Phenylobacterium zucineum HLK1: one gene and its partner. The protein of the gene in region 1 interacts with the protein of each later gene in a pairwise test. Links are inferred from orthologs where the notes say so. Each region holds a gene or a part of one and is shown in the gene's direction. Other genes may lie near its edges.

The links.
Region 2: the proteins of ccmC (region 1) and ccmE interact in binary tests that used the Escherichia coli proteins (3 or more experiments, as listed by UniProt). The link is inferred for Phenylobacterium zucineum HLK1 from one-to-one orthologs.

The regions. Positions count from the first base shown.
Region 1 is NC_011144.1:124,331-131,624, reverse strand. What follows is about bases 2,372-5,343. They hold ccmC (heme ABC transporter permease CcmC), read left to right. Parts: upstream 2,372-3,479; coding sequence 3,480-4,208; downstream 4,209-5,343. Other genes in these bases: PHZ_RS00720 (hypothetical protein), read left to right, coding at 5,340-5,343; PHZ_RS22940 (hypothetical protein), read left to right, coding at 4,968-5,234; PHZ_RS00730 (DsbE family thiol:disulfide interchange protein), read left to right, coding at 4,365-4,880; ccmD (heme exporter protein CcmD), read left to right, coding at 4,213-4,368; PHZ_RS21375 (Spy/CpxP family protein refolding chaperone), read left to right, coding at 2,824-3,408. Outside these bases: aconitate hydratase AcnA, read right to left, coding at 1-727; heme ABC exporter ATP-binding protein CcmA, read left to right, coding at 951-1,553; heme exporter protein CcmB, read left to right, coding at 1,550-2,215; more of PHZ_RS00745, read right to left, coding at 2,226-2,371; more of PHZ_RS00720, read left to right, coding at 5,344-5,537; PHZ_RS00715 (MarR family winged helix-turn-helix transcriptional regulator), read right to left, coding at 5,563-6,126; PHZ_RS00710 (inner membrane-spanning protein YciB), read right to left, coding at 6,219-6,800; signal recognition particle-docking protein FtsY, read right to left, coding at 6,797-7,294. UniProt on the Escherichia coli protein: Required for the export of heme to the periplasm for the biogenesis of c-type cytochromes.
Region 2 is NC_011144.1:3,083,955-3,091,260, reverse strand. What follows is about bases 2,568-5,551. They hold ccmE (cytochrome c maturation protein CcmE), read left to right. Parts: upstream 2,568-3,808; coding sequence 3,809-4,294; downstream 4,295-5,551. Other genes in these bases: PHZ_RS14920 (heme lyase CcmF/NrfE family subunit), read left to right, coding at 4,294-5,551; ccmI (c-type cytochrome biogenesis protein CcmI), read left to right, coding at 2,733-3,812; PHZ_RS14935 (hypothetical protein), read left to right, coding at 2,568-2,672. Also shown: PHZ_RS14940 (ATP-binding protein), read left to right, coding at 1-1,185; more of PHZ_RS14935, read left to right, coding at 1,299-2,567; more of PHZ_RS14920, read left to right, coding at 5,552-6,267; PHZ_RS14915 (cytochrome c-type biogenesis protein), read left to right, coding at 6,264-6,716; PHZ_RS14910 (Do family serine endopeptidase), read left to right, coding at 6,860-7,306. UniProt on the Escherichia coli protein: Heme chaperone required for the biogenesis of c-type cytochromes. Transiently binds heme delivered by CcmC and transfers the heme to apo-cytochromes in a process facilitated by CcmF and CcmH.

The DNA.
Region 1 (7,294 bases):
GCTGGCCCAGCATGGCCGCCTCGGCCTCGATGCCGCCCACGCCCCAGCCCAGGACCGACAGGCCGTTGACCATGGTGGTGTGGGAGTCGGTGCCGACCACGGTGTCGGGATAGGCGACTTCCTGGCCCTCGTCCGTGTTGGTCCAGACGGTCTGGGCCAGGTACTCCAGGTTCACCTGGTGGCAGATGCCGGTGCCGGGCGGCACCACGCGGAAGTTGTTGAAGGCCGACGAGCCCCAGCGCAGGAAGCGGTAGCGCTCCATGTTGCGCTCATACTCGCGCTCGACGTTGTTCTGGAACGCCTTGGCGGTGCCGAAGTAGTCCACCATTACCGAGTGGTCGATGACGAGGTCGACCGGGTTCAGCGGGTTGATCTTCTCGGGGTCGCCGCCGAGCGCCGTCATGGCGTCGCGCATGGCGGCCAGGTCCACCACCGCCGGCACGCCGGTGAAGTCCTGCATCAGCACCCGCGCGGGGCGGAAGCTGATCTCGTGCTCGACCGAGCCCTTGTTCTCGAGCCAGGCGGCGAGGGCCTTCAGGTCGTCGGCGGTGACCGACTGGCCGTCCTCGTTGCGCAGCAGGTTCTCGAGCAGCACCTTCATCGAGATGGGCAGGCGCGAAACGCCCGAAAGTCCCGCTTCCTCGGCGGCGCGAAGGCTGTAGTAAGCGTAGGTCTTGTCGCCCACCACGAGCTCGCGGCGGGTTTTCAGGCTGTCGACTGACGCCATGAGGGGAGATCCTTTCTCTGTTCCCGGCCTCCCACACGTTCCAGGGATCGCGCGCTCTGAAGGGGCGGACACACAGCGTTCGTCCCCGCGCGGCGTTGGCCCCCTGGGGCGGTGGCGGCCGGCCGCTTCATAGCCCCGGCCATCGCGCCCGTCCATGCGCGGCGCACCTTGCGAATCGTTCGCAAAATCTGAGGGGTAGCGCCGCGGCGGGGCAGGCCGGCCGATGATATCGGAGCTGGTCATTTCCGACGCGTCCGTCCGGCGTGGCGGGCGGGTGCTGTTCGAGGGGCTGGGGCTGACGCTCGCGGCCGGCCAGGCCTGCGCGCTGACCGGGCCGAACGGCTCGGGCAAGACCAGCCTGTTGCGGGCGATCGCCGGACTCGTGCGCCTGGAAGCGGGGGAGATCGGCTTCGGCGGGGCCGAACCGGCCGAGGCGCGGGCCGCGGCCGTGCACTTCGTCGGCCACCAGGACGGGCTGAAGCCCGGGCGCACGGTGCGCGAGGAGCTGGTGTTCTGGAGCGTCTGGTCCGGGGGGACCGAGGCCTCGGCGGCGGCCGCGGCCGAGACCTTCGACCTCGTCCGGCTGCTTGACCTCGAGGTCCGACGCCTGTCGGCGGGCCAGCGGCGGCGCCTGGCCCTGTCGCGCACGGCCGCCGCGCCCCGGCCGCTCTGGCTGCTGGACGAGCCGCTCAGCCCGCTGGACGCCGGCTGGCGCGCGCGCGCGGGCGAGCTGATGGCCGGACACCTGGCCGACGGCGGGATGATCGTGGCCGCGGTGCACGACCCGCTGCCCATCCCCGCGGTCGCGCTGGATCTCGGCGCATGAGCCGCTTCTCCGCCCTGCTCGCCCGCGAGACGGCCCTGGCCTGGGGCCGCGGCGGCGGCCCGCTGGTGGCAGTGGGCTTCTACGCCGGCGTCGCCACCCTGATCCCGCTGGCGATCGGGCCCGAGCCCGACCGGCTGGCGGCCATCGCGCCCGGGGCGGCCTGGGTGGCCCTGGCGCTCGCCTCGCTGCTGTCCCTCGATCGGCTTTTCGAGCGCGACTTCGAGGACGGGGCCCTGGACCTGCTGGCGCTCTCGCCGCTGCCGCTGGAGCTCACCTGCGCCGTGAAGTGCCTCGGCCAGTGGCTGGCCACCGGCGCGCCCCTGGCGGCGGCCGCGCCTGTCGCCGCGATCGCGCTCGGCGCCTCGCCGGCGCTCGCCCCCATGATCTTCGCCTGCGCGCTGCTGGGCGGCGTCGCCTTCGCCTTCATGGGCGGCATCGGCGCGGCGCTCAGCCTCGGCGCCCGCCGCGGGGGCCTGCTGACGGCGGTGATCGTCCTGCCGCTGTTCGTCCCGCCGGTGATCTTCGGCGGCGGCGCCCTGGACGCCTTCGCCTCGGGCCTGCCGTGGAAGGCCGGGTTCGCCCTGCTGGGCGCCTACGCCGCCGCCGCCCTGGCGCTGGGGCCGCTGGCCATGGCCGCCGCCTGCCGCAACGCGCTGTCCTAGGCCTTCTCGCCTAGTCCCTGGCGGCCGGCCGCGGCTTGGGATGCCACATGGCGTTGACGATCACCCACCGCTCGCCGAACCGGCCGAGGTGGAAGTAGTCGATGAACCAGGGCGTCTCGACCCGGGCCACCGCCACCTCGCCCGCCACGTCCAGCACCTTCACCGAACGGCTCCACTGGTCCTTCGGGGTCTTCAGAACGCCCTGGCGGGTGAGCTCGACCAGCTCCTCCTTCGACATCCGGCGCAGGGCGTAGACCTCGTCGGGGTTGGTCTCGACCGCCCGTTTGGCGAGGTCGGGATGCAGGGCGCGGGCGACGCGCGCCGGATCGCCCTCCAGCTGGCCGTCCACATAGTCGTAGGCCACCGCCTCGATCGCCCGCACGGCGGCCGGGTCGGGCGCCGCATCTGGGGCAGGGGCAGGGGCGGCCACGGCGGCCGCGAGCAGCAGGGCTGCGAGCATCGGGATCTCCACATCAAAGCTCGACCGTATGCCGCTTCGCGGGGCCGCTGGCACATGAACAAAGCTTCATGCCGAACGCCGCTTTTTCGCCCCATCCTGACGGCTGAGCTTGGCCCCTCAGACGCCTGCCACGGGAGACGAAAAGGCGATGCCGAAGACCCCTCACTGGTTCCTTGCGGGAGCCGCGCTGGCCGCCCTGGCGGCGGCCGGGCCGGCCTCCGCCCATCCGCACGAGGCGCATGGCAAGAACGACGCTCGCGCCGAGCGCCATGTCCACATCACGCGCGTCGGCGACGGCGACGTGGTGATCCGCCGCGGCGACCGGACCGAGCACCTGAAGGACGTCCTGCAGCTGCGTCCCGACCAGGAGCCGGCGCTGAAGGCCTTCCTCGAGGCCACCCGGCGCGAGCACGCCCGCCACGAGATGGTGCGGTTCGAGCACGACAGCGGCAAGACGACGCTGGAGCGCCTCTCCGAGATGGAGGCCAGGATGGCCGAGCAGCAGAAGGCGATGAAGGCGCGGATCGACGCCACCCGCGCGTTCTACGCCCAGCTCGACGCAAAGCAGAGGAAGGCCTTCGACGCCATGCCCATGCTGATGATGGTGGGCCCGGGCCTGGGCCCGATGATGATCCCGCACATGGCGCACCTCGACGCCCCACCGAAGCCGCCCAGGCCCCCGATGCCGCCCAAGCCGCCGGGCCCGCCGGGACCCCCGCCGCCGCCGATGTAGGGAGAGGCGCGTAGGGGCCTGCGCCCGGGACCGCTTGCGGGTCGGGCCGCCGGGCCTTAAGCGGATCGGCCATGATCCCGGCCCCCGCCTTCCTGGCCAATCCCGAGCGCTTCATGGCGTTCTCGCGCTGGGCCGCGCCGCTGTTCGGCTTGCTCGCCGCCGCGCTGGCGGCCGCCGGCCTGTGGCTGGGCTTCGCCGCCCCGCCCGACTACCAGCAGGGCCTGACCGTCCGGATCATGTTCATCCACGTGCCGGCGGCGCAGATCTCGATGTTCGCCTACGTCTGCCTGGCGGTGGCGAGCTTCCTGTCGCTGGTGTTCCGGCACGTCCTGGCCGACGCGGCCGCCCAGGCCGCGGCGCCGCTCGGCGCGGGCTTCACCTTCCTGGCCCTGGTCACCGGCGCGCTCTGGGGCCGGCCGATGTGGGGCGCCTGGTGGGTCTGGGACGCCCGGCTGACCTCGGTGCTGGTGCTGTTCCTGCTGTACCTCGCCTACATGGCCCTGCGCGCGGCGATCGACGACGAGGCCAAGGCCGGGCGCGCAGCCGCCATCCTGGCGCTGGTGGGCGCGGTGAACCTGCCGGTCATCAAGTACAGCGTGGAGTGGTGGAACACCCTGCACCAGGGCTCGACCCTCTTCGCCGAGGGCGGTCCCGCCCTGCCCGCCGTCTACCTGACGCCGCTGCTGCTGATGAGCCTTTCCTATCTGTCGGCCTTCGGCTCGCTGTGGCTGGTGCGGATCCGCGGCGAGGTGTGGCGCCGGCGGGCCGAGGCCGCGGCGCTGCGGCAGGCGCGGGGCTGAGCCGATGCCGCAGACGCTGCCTGAGACCCTGCCCGACTACGCCGCCTACATCTGGCCCGCCTTCGTCGTGACTGGCCTGGCCTTCGCCGGCATGGTGTGGGAGGCGCTGGCCCACGCCCGCCGCTGGAAGCGCCGCTACGAGGAGCGCGCCCGCAAATGAGCCGCTGGCTGGCCTGGATCCCGCTCGCCGCCCTGGTCGCCCTGGGGCTGCTGTTCGGCCTCTACGCCCTCAACCGCAATCCGCAGATCCAGCCGCAGGCGCTGGTGGGCAAACCCGTACCGACGGTCAGCCTGCCGACGCTCGCCGAGGGCCAGCCGGTTTCCCTGCGCGAGATGGCGTCGGAAGGACCGATGATCGTCAACTTCTTCGCCTCCTGGTGCGCCCCCTGCGAGATCGAGCACCCGGTGCTGATGGGCCTGAAGGGCCAGCCGGTGCGGGTGGTCGGCATCGCCTACAAGGACGCGCCCCAGAACAGCCAGGCCTTCCTGGACCGCCTCGGCGATCCCTACGCGGAGGTGCTGGTGGACCGCGACGGGCGCGCGGGCGTCGAGTTCGGCGTCACCGGCGTGCCCGAGACCTATGTCGTGGGCCGCGACGGCATGATCCTGGCCAAGCACACCGGCCCCCTCACCGAGGCCGACGCCCGGAGGCTTGCGGCCCAGGCCCGCTGAGAAGGGCGCGCTGATGAGGTGCGCGGCCGGGCGCGTTAACCACTTCTTGAGGCGGACGCGGGCACCCAGGGAGCGTCCCTGTTAACCATGTCCGGCCTTCCGCCCGTGACCACGATCCGACCGAACCTGCCGCCACCCGCCGCGCCCCAGTCGCACGGCCTGGATCCCGCGCGCCAGGCCGCCCAGCGGGCGTTCTTCGCCGCCGCCCTGGGTCAGGCTCAGGCGCCCGCCGCCGCCGCCGCCCCGCGGCCGGCCGAACCCCCGCCGCAGGCCCCCTCCCGCACGCCCGATCCCGGCGCCGAGGCGCCGCAGCGGATCCTGCGCCCCGGCTCGCTGCTGGACATCCGCGTCTGAGCTTCAGCTCCACCTAAACTACGCAAAATTAACCATATTCCGCGCGGAACGCGGGTCGGCTCCGCGTGTTTCGTCATTTGTTGAATGCGTTTCGTAAGACGAGCGATGGGACGGGAAGACCGGATCTACGAGGAGGCCGCGGCCTTGTGGCGCGCGCTCTACGGCGAACCGCCGCCCATCACGGCGGACGGCGGGACGATGCTCGACATCATCATGCGGACCCTGCCCGAGGCCGGCTATGAACGCCTGCGCACGCCGCACCTGCGGCCCACGGACGTGGTGATGCCCCGCCCGTCGGCGTAGGCGGCCGCCGGACGGATCGGCCGTTTCAGGCCGCCTTCTTCAGCTTCTTCTTCTTTTTCGACTCGGGCTTCGCGGCCTTGTCCGCCCTGGGCTTCTTGGCCGGCTTGGCCTCGGCCTCGGTCTTGCCCTGGGGCTCGCCAACGCCCGCCAGGTCCTTCAGCAGCCGGACGAAGGCCTCGCGGCGCGTGCGGCCGGGGATCAGCTTCAGCAGCCGGCCGTCCACCGCGGCCATCTTCGGCTGGGCCTCGGCCAGGGCGGCCTGGCCCTCGGGCGTCAGGCGCACGGCGTTGGCGCGGGCGTCGGCGGTCGAGCGCTCCCGGGCCAGCAGGCCCTTCGCGATCATCCGGGCGGCCATGTCGGCGAGGGTCGAGCGGTCGATGCCGGTGGCGCGGACGAGGTCGGTTTGGGTCGCCCCCTCCTGGGCGGCGACCGCCGCCAGGACCGCGTACTGGCGCTGGGTGATCGCGCCGGCGCCGAACTCGGCGGCGTATTCGTCGAGCGCCCGCTGCAGCGCCCGATGCAGCAGATGACTGGGCGAGCCGTCGAGGGCGGCCACGCCGGCCTTCGCACGCGCCTTGCCTTTGGCCATGGTCGTCACCGTCCCCCAACTGGCTTGGACGGCGGCAAGACTTAGCCGCTCTCTGCGACGGTTTGACGACGGACGATCCCGTCCCCCGAACCTTACTCCGTCGGCGGCGGCGGCAGCTCGTCGGCGCGCACGTACTTCATCAGCAGCGGGGCGTGGGCGATCGAAAAGACCAGCGTGAGGATCATCAAGCCGGGGAAGCGGAACACCACCCAGACCTCCTCGGCCTGGGTCCGCCAGACGAATTCGTTCAGCCCCGCCAGGGCGAAGAAGAACAGCGCATAGTTGATGGTCAGCCGCCGCCAGGCGGGCTCGGGCATCTGGAACGCCTCGCCCAGCAGCAGCTTGAGCGGGTGCTTGCCCATGAAGAGGCCGACCGTCAGCACCAGGCCGAAGATCCCGTTCATGATGGTCGGCTTGATCTTCAGGAGCCGCGGGTCGTGGAAGAACAGCGCCAGCCCGCCGAACACCAGGCCAGCGGCGCAGGCGATAAGGGGGAAGGGCGCGATCCGCCGCTCCACCGCCAGGCCGACGACCAGCGCGATCCCCGAACCCACCACCAGGGCCCAGGTGGCGACCGTGATGTCCTTGCCGGTCATGAAGTAGGCGACGAGGAACACGACGAGCGCCGAGTAGTCGACGAAATAGCGGATCCAGTCCCGCGTGCGCTGGTTCATCGGACGGGCTCCGCGAGGCCTACGAGGGAGCGGGCGAAGGCGCGGGCGTCGAAGGGCTGCAGGTCGTCGATCCCCTCGCCCACGCCGATCAGCTTGATGGGGCTGTCCGAGGCCTGGGCGACCGGCACCAGCACGCCGCCGCGGGCGGTGCCGTCCAGCTTGGTCATGACGATGCCCGAGACGCCGATCTGGTTGCCGAAGATGTTCTCCTGGTTCAGCGCGTTGCGCCCCACCGTGGCGTCGAGGACCAGCAGGGTCTCGTGCGGCGCCTCGGGGTCCAGCTTCTTGACCACCCGGATGATCTTCAGGAGCTCGTCCATCAGCCCCTGCTTGTTCTGCAGCCGCCCGGCGGTGTCGATCAGCACGACGTCGTAGCCCTCGGCCTTCGCCCGCTGCACGGCGTCGAAGGCCAGGCCCGCGGCGTCGGACCCGGTCGGGCGGCCCATGAAGTCGGCGCCCGCCCGCTCGGCCCAGACCTTGAGCTGTTCGACGGC
Region 2 (7,306 bases), 3.0 Mb from region 1 along the record:
GTGGCCCCCGCGCTGACCGACCAGCGGGCGCTGCGGCCGTTCTCTGGCCGCTACTGGGCGATCCTGGAGCCCACCGACGCCGGCGGCGTGCGGCTGATCCAGCCCTCCCGCTCCATCTGGGATTCCGAGCTGCGCACCCCGCCGGACCTGGTGGAGCGCCTGCGGGCCGACCCCTCCCGTCCCGTGGCCTTCGACGTCATGGGCCCCCAACCCGGCGAGCGCGTACGGGGCCTCGCCCGCTGGACGCTGCTGTACGGGCGCGAGGCGCCGGTGATCTTCGTGGCCGCCGAGGACCGCGAGCCGATCGACCGCGACGTGCGCAACTTCATCGCCGCCACGGCCCTGGCCTTCGGCCTGCTGAGCGCCGGGCTGGTGGGGGCGGTGGTCATCCAGGTGCAGGTGGGCCTGCGCCCCGTTTTCCGCCTGCAGCGCGAGGTGGGCGACGTGCGCCGCGGCAAGGCCGAGCGGGTGCAGGGCGGCTATCCCACCGAGCTCGCGCCCCTGGCCGAGGAGCTGAACGCGCTCCTGAAGCACAACCAGGAGACCGTGGAGCGCCAGCGCACCCACGTCGGCAACCTGGCGCACGCCCTGAAGACCCCGATCAGCGTCATGATGACCGAGGCCGGCCAGCAGCCGGGGCAACTCGCCGAGGTCGTCGCCCGCCAGGCCGAGGTGATGCGCCAGCAGGTCGACCACCACCTGCGCCGGGCCCGCGCCGCGGCCCGCACCCAGGGCCAGGGCGAGCGCACCAGCGTCGCCGAGGTGCTGGACGAGCTCGCCCGCACGCTGGAACGGATCTTCCGCGACAAGGGCGTGACCATCGACTGGGACGCGCCCGAGGACCTGTTCTTCCTTGGCGAGCGGCAGGACCTGCTGGAGATCGCCGGCAACGGCATGGAGAACGCCGGCAAGTGGTGCCGCGGCAAGGTCCGCGTCCGCGCCGCCGCCGAGGACGAGATGCGCCTGATGCTCACCATCGAGGACGACGGCCCCGGCCTGCCTCCCGACCGGCGCGAGGAGGTGATCCGTCGCGGCGCGCGCCTGGACGAGAACGCCCCCGGCTCGGGCCTCGGCCTGTCGATCGTCGACGAGCTGGCGCGGGCCTACGGCGGCTCGCTGGAGCTGGGCGACAGCGCGCTCGGCGGCCTTCTGCTCTCTGTCCGGCTGCCCCGCGCCGCGGCCTGACGCGCCCGCCCGCGGGAGGCGAAGCCCGTCAACCTTAAGTTTGGGAAAACCTTAACCCCCGGCGGCGACATTCCAGTCTGCGGGGCCGTGTCCCCGCCGGAGACCGGGGACCCATGGCCGCGCTGTCGGAGCGCAAGATCGAGATCGTCAGGACGCTGGTGGAAGCCGCGCCGGACAAGGTCGTGGGCAATCTCCAGATGGCGCTCGCCGAGACCAGCGAGGACTCCGCCCTGGGCAGCGTCCGGCGTCTCGTCGAGTCCGAGGTGGACGAGCGGCGCCTGCGCAACACCGTCCTGCAGCCGATCGCGCCCATGTGCGTGGGCGACGGCCGCGACGAACGCGCCCTGACCTTCCCCGCCCGCGTCCTCGCCCTGCTGTGGCGGGGCCTTCGCGCCACCGCGCCCGAGGAGGTGGAGGAGGCGCGCGAGACCTTCGAGACCTACGACCCCGAGGAGAGCTCGGAAGAGTCCTTCGACCAGCTCGTCCGGATCGCCGCCTACGCGGTCCGCTCGCGCGAGCACGCCGGCTTCCGCGAGGCCGCCGAACTGGCCGACGCGGCCCGGCCCAACGGCGCCGAGCTGCTGGCCTCCTGTCTGGATCTCGCGCCCGTGGTGCGCCGGGCCAGCCGCCGCATCCCTGAATGGCTGGCTTCGTTCAGCGAAGGCTCCGCGGCCGCCGCCAGGCTCGCCTACAAGGACGCCGTCGCCATCGCCGAGGACGCCGGGCCGCGGTTCTTCGAAATGCTGGCCGCCCAGATGGCTCATCCGTGGATGGTGCTGCGCATCATCTCGGAGGTGATGGACAAGCCCAACGAGCGCTATCTCGCCGATTCCGAGATGGCCGGCTTCGGCGAGCGGCTGCTGGAGGACATCGACAACGCCCTGAAGTCGATCGCCAAGTTCGACCTGGACGGCGGGCCCGAGGCGGCGCGCCGGGCCGGCAAGCTGGTCGAGGTGATCACCCTGCAGATCGCCGAGCTCGAGACCTACATCGACCTGTCGCGCGACCACGGCTGGGGGCACCGGATCTCCAAGCAGAAGGCCTCGCTGGCCAGCGTCGTGGAAGGACGCCTGCGCGACGCCGAGAAGCACGTGAAGCTGGCCCTGCCGACCGAGCCGGCCCGGCTGCGCCGCATCCGCCGGGCGATCCCGCGCCTGACCCTGCCGCCCGACCCGCGCACCACCGCCCGCGCCGTGGCGCTCCTGCACTTCACCCAGGAGATCCGCTCCAGCGCCAACTACGGCGGCTTCTCGGCCGCCCGCCTGAAGATGTTGGAGGCGGTCGGCGAGCATCTGGATTCCTATGTCGACGAGGCCGTCGACCTTCTGAAGACCGGCGACGCCGAGGACGAGCACGTCGCCGAGGCGTTCCTGGAGGTCGCCGCCGACCTTTCGCTGCTGGTGCGCGGCGAGAAGGCCGCCGACCTCGTCCGCCGCCGCACGGCCGCCGCGACCCACCCGGACCTGCCCTTCGCCGCCGACGGGTAGGACAGACGCGTAGAAGAGACGCACTCGCGCCCGCGCGGGGTTTCGGCTAAAGCCGCCGCCATGATCCTGTTCTGGGTGGTCGCGGGCGTGCTGACCGCGGCGGCCGCCGCCCTGATCCTGATGCGCGCCAGAGGCGCCGCGGCCGAGGACGCCGCGGGCGATCCCGCCGCCGTCCTCTACCGCCGGCAGCTCTCCGAGATCGACGAACTGGCCGACCGGGGCCTGATGGGCGAGGCCGAGCGCAAGAGCGCCCACGCCGAGGCCGCCCGTCGGCTGCTGGCCGCGGCCGATGCGCCGAAGGACGCCTGGGCCGGCGAGGGGCGCGGGCGCGGCGGCGTGCTGGCCGCGGTCGTGGCGGTCCCCGCCCTGACGCTCGGGCTCTATCTGGCGCTGGGGGCGCCGGGCTATCCCGACCGCCCCTACGCCCAGCGCCTGGCCGAGTGGAAGGCCGCCGACCTTTCGACCCTCGGCGCCGCCGAGATCGCCGCCGTGCTGCGCGACGTGATCAGGACCCGGCCGGCGGATCCCGAGGGCTACCGGTTCCTGGCGCTCGCCGAGGGTCAGTCGGGCAACGTCCCGGCCGCCGTGCGGGCGCTGCGCCGCGCCGTCGAGCTGGCCCCGGACCGCACCGACCTGCGGCGCAGCCTGGGCGAGGCCCTGGTCTACCAGGCCGGCGGCAAGGTGGAGGCCGACGCCCGGGCGGTGTTCGAGGACCTGCTGCGCCGCGAGCCGGGCGATCCGGCGGCGCGCTTCTACCTGGCCCAGGCCAAGGTGGAGGCGGGCCAGCGCGCCGAGGGCGCCGCCGAGCTGCGCGCCCTGCTGGCCGACGTGCCGGCCGATGAGCCGCGGAGGGAGATCGTCGAGGCCGCCATCGCCAAGGCCGAGGGCCGGGGCGCGGCCGCCGCGGCGGTGGGTCCGCAGGCCGAGGCGATCCGCGGCATGGTCGAGGGCCTAGCCGCGCGTCTGGAAGAAAACCCCGACGATCCCGAAGGCTGGGTGCGGCTGGTCCGCTCGTATTCGGTGCTGGGCGAGGACGCGCGGCGCGACGCCGCTCTGGCGACGGCGCGAGCCCGCTACGCCGACCGTCCGCAGGTGCTGCAACAACTGGAGGAGGCCGCGCGCGCGGCGCCGATGGAATGAGCTGGTTGCCCAAGTCCCCCAAGGCCCGCCGGCGGCTGATGCTGGTCGCGGCCATCGCCCCCGTGCTGGCCGTGGCCGCGGGCCTGACCCTGTGGGGCCTCTCGGACTCGATCTCGTTCTTCTACACCCCGTCCCAGGCCGAGGCGGCCAGGCCCGCGCCGGGCCGCTCGATCCAGCTGGGAGGCCTCGTCGCCGCCGGCTCGGTGGTGAAGCATCCCGACGGGCGGGTGGAGTTCACGGTGGCCGACCAGGACGCCGAGGACCGCGTGCTCTTCCAGGGCGACCTGCCCGACCTGTTCCGAGAGGGCCAGGGGGTGGTGGCCATCGGCGCCTTCCGCGAGGACGGCGTCTTCGAGGCCAAGCGCGTGCTCGCCAAGCACGATGAGCGCTACATGCCGCGCGAGGTGTCCAAGGCCCTGAAGGAACAGGGCGAGTGGTACGGCGACGGCCAGCGGCCGGAACACCAGGGCGACGCCCTATGATGATCGCCGAGGCCGGCGCCTTCGCCCTGATGCTGGCGCTGGCGCTGTCGATCGCCCAGACGGGGCTCTCGATCGCCGCGCGCCTGCGCCGCTCGACGGTGCTCGCGGGCGCGGGCGAGGGGGCGGCGCTGGGCGCGTTCCTCGGCGTGGCGGTCGCCTTCGCCGCCCTGGTGACGGCCTTCGTCACCTCGGACTTCTCGGTCGCCAACGTGGCGGCCAATTCGCACTCGCAGAAGCCGCTGCTCTACCGGATCGCCGGCGCCTGGGGCAGCCACGAGGGCTCGATGCTGCTGTGGTGCCTGGCGCTGACCGGCTTCGGCGCCGCCGCCGCGGGCCTCGGACGCAGCCTGCCGCGCGGCCTGCGGTCGGTGACGGTGGCGACCCAGGGGATGCTGGGCGTCGTCTTCCTGGCCTACACGGTCTTCGCCTCGAACCCGCTGATGCGGCTGGCCGAGCCGCCCGTCGAAGGCCGCTCGCTCAACCCGCTGCTGCAGGACCCGGCGCTCGCCCTGCACCCGCCGTTCCTCTACGCGGGCTACGTCGGCATGTCGGTGGTCTTCTCGTTCGCCGTGGCCGCCCTGGTGGAGGGCCGCGTCGACGCCGCCTGGGCGCGGTGGGTCCGGCCGTGGACCCTCGCCGCGTGGAGCTTCCTGACCCTCGGCATCATGCTGGGCTCGTTCTGGGCCTATTACGAGCTGGGCTGGGGCGGCTGGTGGTTCTGGGACCCGGTGGAGAACGCCAGCTTCATGCCGTGGCTGGTCGCCGCGGCCCTGCTGCACTCGGCGGTGGTGACCGAAAAGCGCGGCGCCCTGCCGGGCTGGACCGTGTTCCTGGCCCTGGCCGCCTTCACCTTCTCGATGCTGGGAGCGTTCCTGGTGCGCTCGGGCGTGCTGACCTCGGTGCACGCCTTCGCCGTGGACCCGACCCGCGGCGTGCTGCTGCTCATGATCCTGGGCGTCACCGCGGGGGCGGGCTTCGCCCTTTTCGCCTGGCGCGCCCCCAGCCTGCCCCAGGGCGGGGTGTTCGCGCCGGTGAGCCGCGAGAGCGCGCTGGTGCTCAACAACATCCTGCTGACGGCGGCGACCGCCACCGTGCTGCTGGGGACCCTGTTCCCGCTGATCCGCGAGGCCGCGACCGGCGATGCGATCTCAGTGGGGCCGCCCTACTTCAACCTGACCTTCACGCCGCTGATGGCCGCGCTGCTGATCCTGCTGCCGGCCGGTCCGCTGCTGGCCTGGAAACGCGGCGACGCGCGCGGGGTGATGCAGCGGCTGTGGCTCGCCGCCCTTATCGCGCTCGGCGCCGGGCTCCTGACCATCGCCCTCGTCAGTCCGCGCAAGGCGCTGGGCGCGGCGGGCGTGGCGCTGGGGGCCTGGCTGATCGCCGGCGCCCTGGCCGAGATCCTGGAGCGGGTGCGGGCCTTCCGCGCGCCGGCGTCCGAGAGCTGGCGCCGGCTCTGGGGCCTGCCGCGCGGCGCCTGGGGCATGACCCTGGCGCACCTGGGCCTGGGCGTCTTCGTCCTGGGCGCGGTGTTCGAGACCACGTGGAAGGTGGAGGCCGCCGAGACCCTGCCGATCGGCGGGGCGCTGGACGCCGGCGCCTACCATGTGACCCTGGACGCCATCGAGGCGGTCGAAGGTCCCAACTACGAGGCCGAGCGCGGCGCGGTCACCGTGACCCGCGACGGCGAGGTGATCTGCCGGGCCGCGCCCGAGCGGCGGCTCTACACCGCCGGCGGGCAGACGACCTCGGAAGTCGGCCTCTGCTACCGCGGCATGAGCCACGTCTACGTGGTGCTGGGCGAGCGGCGCGACGGCGGCCCCGAGCCGGTGTGGCTGGTGCGCGCCTACTGGAATCCCTGGGCGAGCCTGATCTTCATCGGGCCCGCGATCATGGCCCTGGGCGGGTTCGTGTCGCTCTCCGACCGCCGCCTGCGCCTGGGCGTCGGCGGCCGGCGGGAGGCGCGCGCATGAGGCTGAAGCTGATCCTCGCCGCCCTGGCGGGCGTGCTCTCGATCGCGGCGGCGTCCGACCCGGCCGAGCGGCTGGCCGACCCGGCGCAGGAGGCGCAGGCGCGCGAGATCTTCAAGGATGTCCGCTGCCTCGTCTGCCAGAACGAGTCGATCGACGATTCCGAGGCCGAGCTCGCCAAGGACCTTCGCCGCATCGTGCGCGAGCAGGTCAGCGCCGGGCGCAGCGAGGACGAGATCAAGCGCTTCCTGACCGACCGCTACGGCGAGTTCGTGCTGCTGACGCCGTCGTTCAACGCCTGGAACCTGGCCCTCTGGATCGGCCCCTTCCTCGTGCTCGCGGCGGGCGTGGCGCTCCTCATGCGCAGGCTGGGCGCGAAAAGTCCCGAGCCGGACCTGTCAAAAGAAGAAGCCGATCGACTGAAGCGTCTTTCGGACCCGGAACAGACCTGACACGTTTGCGCCCAAGATCGGACGCGAAGCTGCGCGCAGGCTATCCGAAACGTAACTTGAGGAGCGTTGCACTTCCGTGCATCGGACCTAGGTTGTTCGGGCGCGCCGCGGACGTGCGGGGCGCACAGGGAAACTGAAGGCTTATGACCTCGAAGAAGACGGGTTACCTCCTGGGCGCCGTGGCCGGCGCCGGCGTGATGGCCGCCGCGGTGGCGGGCGCGGGCATGCGGATGCCGGAGGCGCGGGCCGACCAGCCGCAGGCCGGGCTCATCAAGGCGTCGACCACGCCGATCTTCGCGCCGCCGCCCGGCGCGCCCATGTCGTTCGCCGACATCTTCGATCGCGTCTCGCCGGCGGTGGTCTCGATCAACGTGACCAGCCGGGTCAATCCGAGCGACCTGCGGCAGATCCCGGGCTTCCCGTTCAACCTGATCCCGCGCCAGCCCGACGGGGGCGAGGACGAGGAGGGCGGCCAAACCGAGCGCGGCCAGCCGCGCCTGCCGACCCAGCAGTCGGCGGGCTCGGGCTTCTTCATCTCGGCCGACGGCTACATCGTCACCAACAACCACGTGGTCGAGAACGCCGAGAAG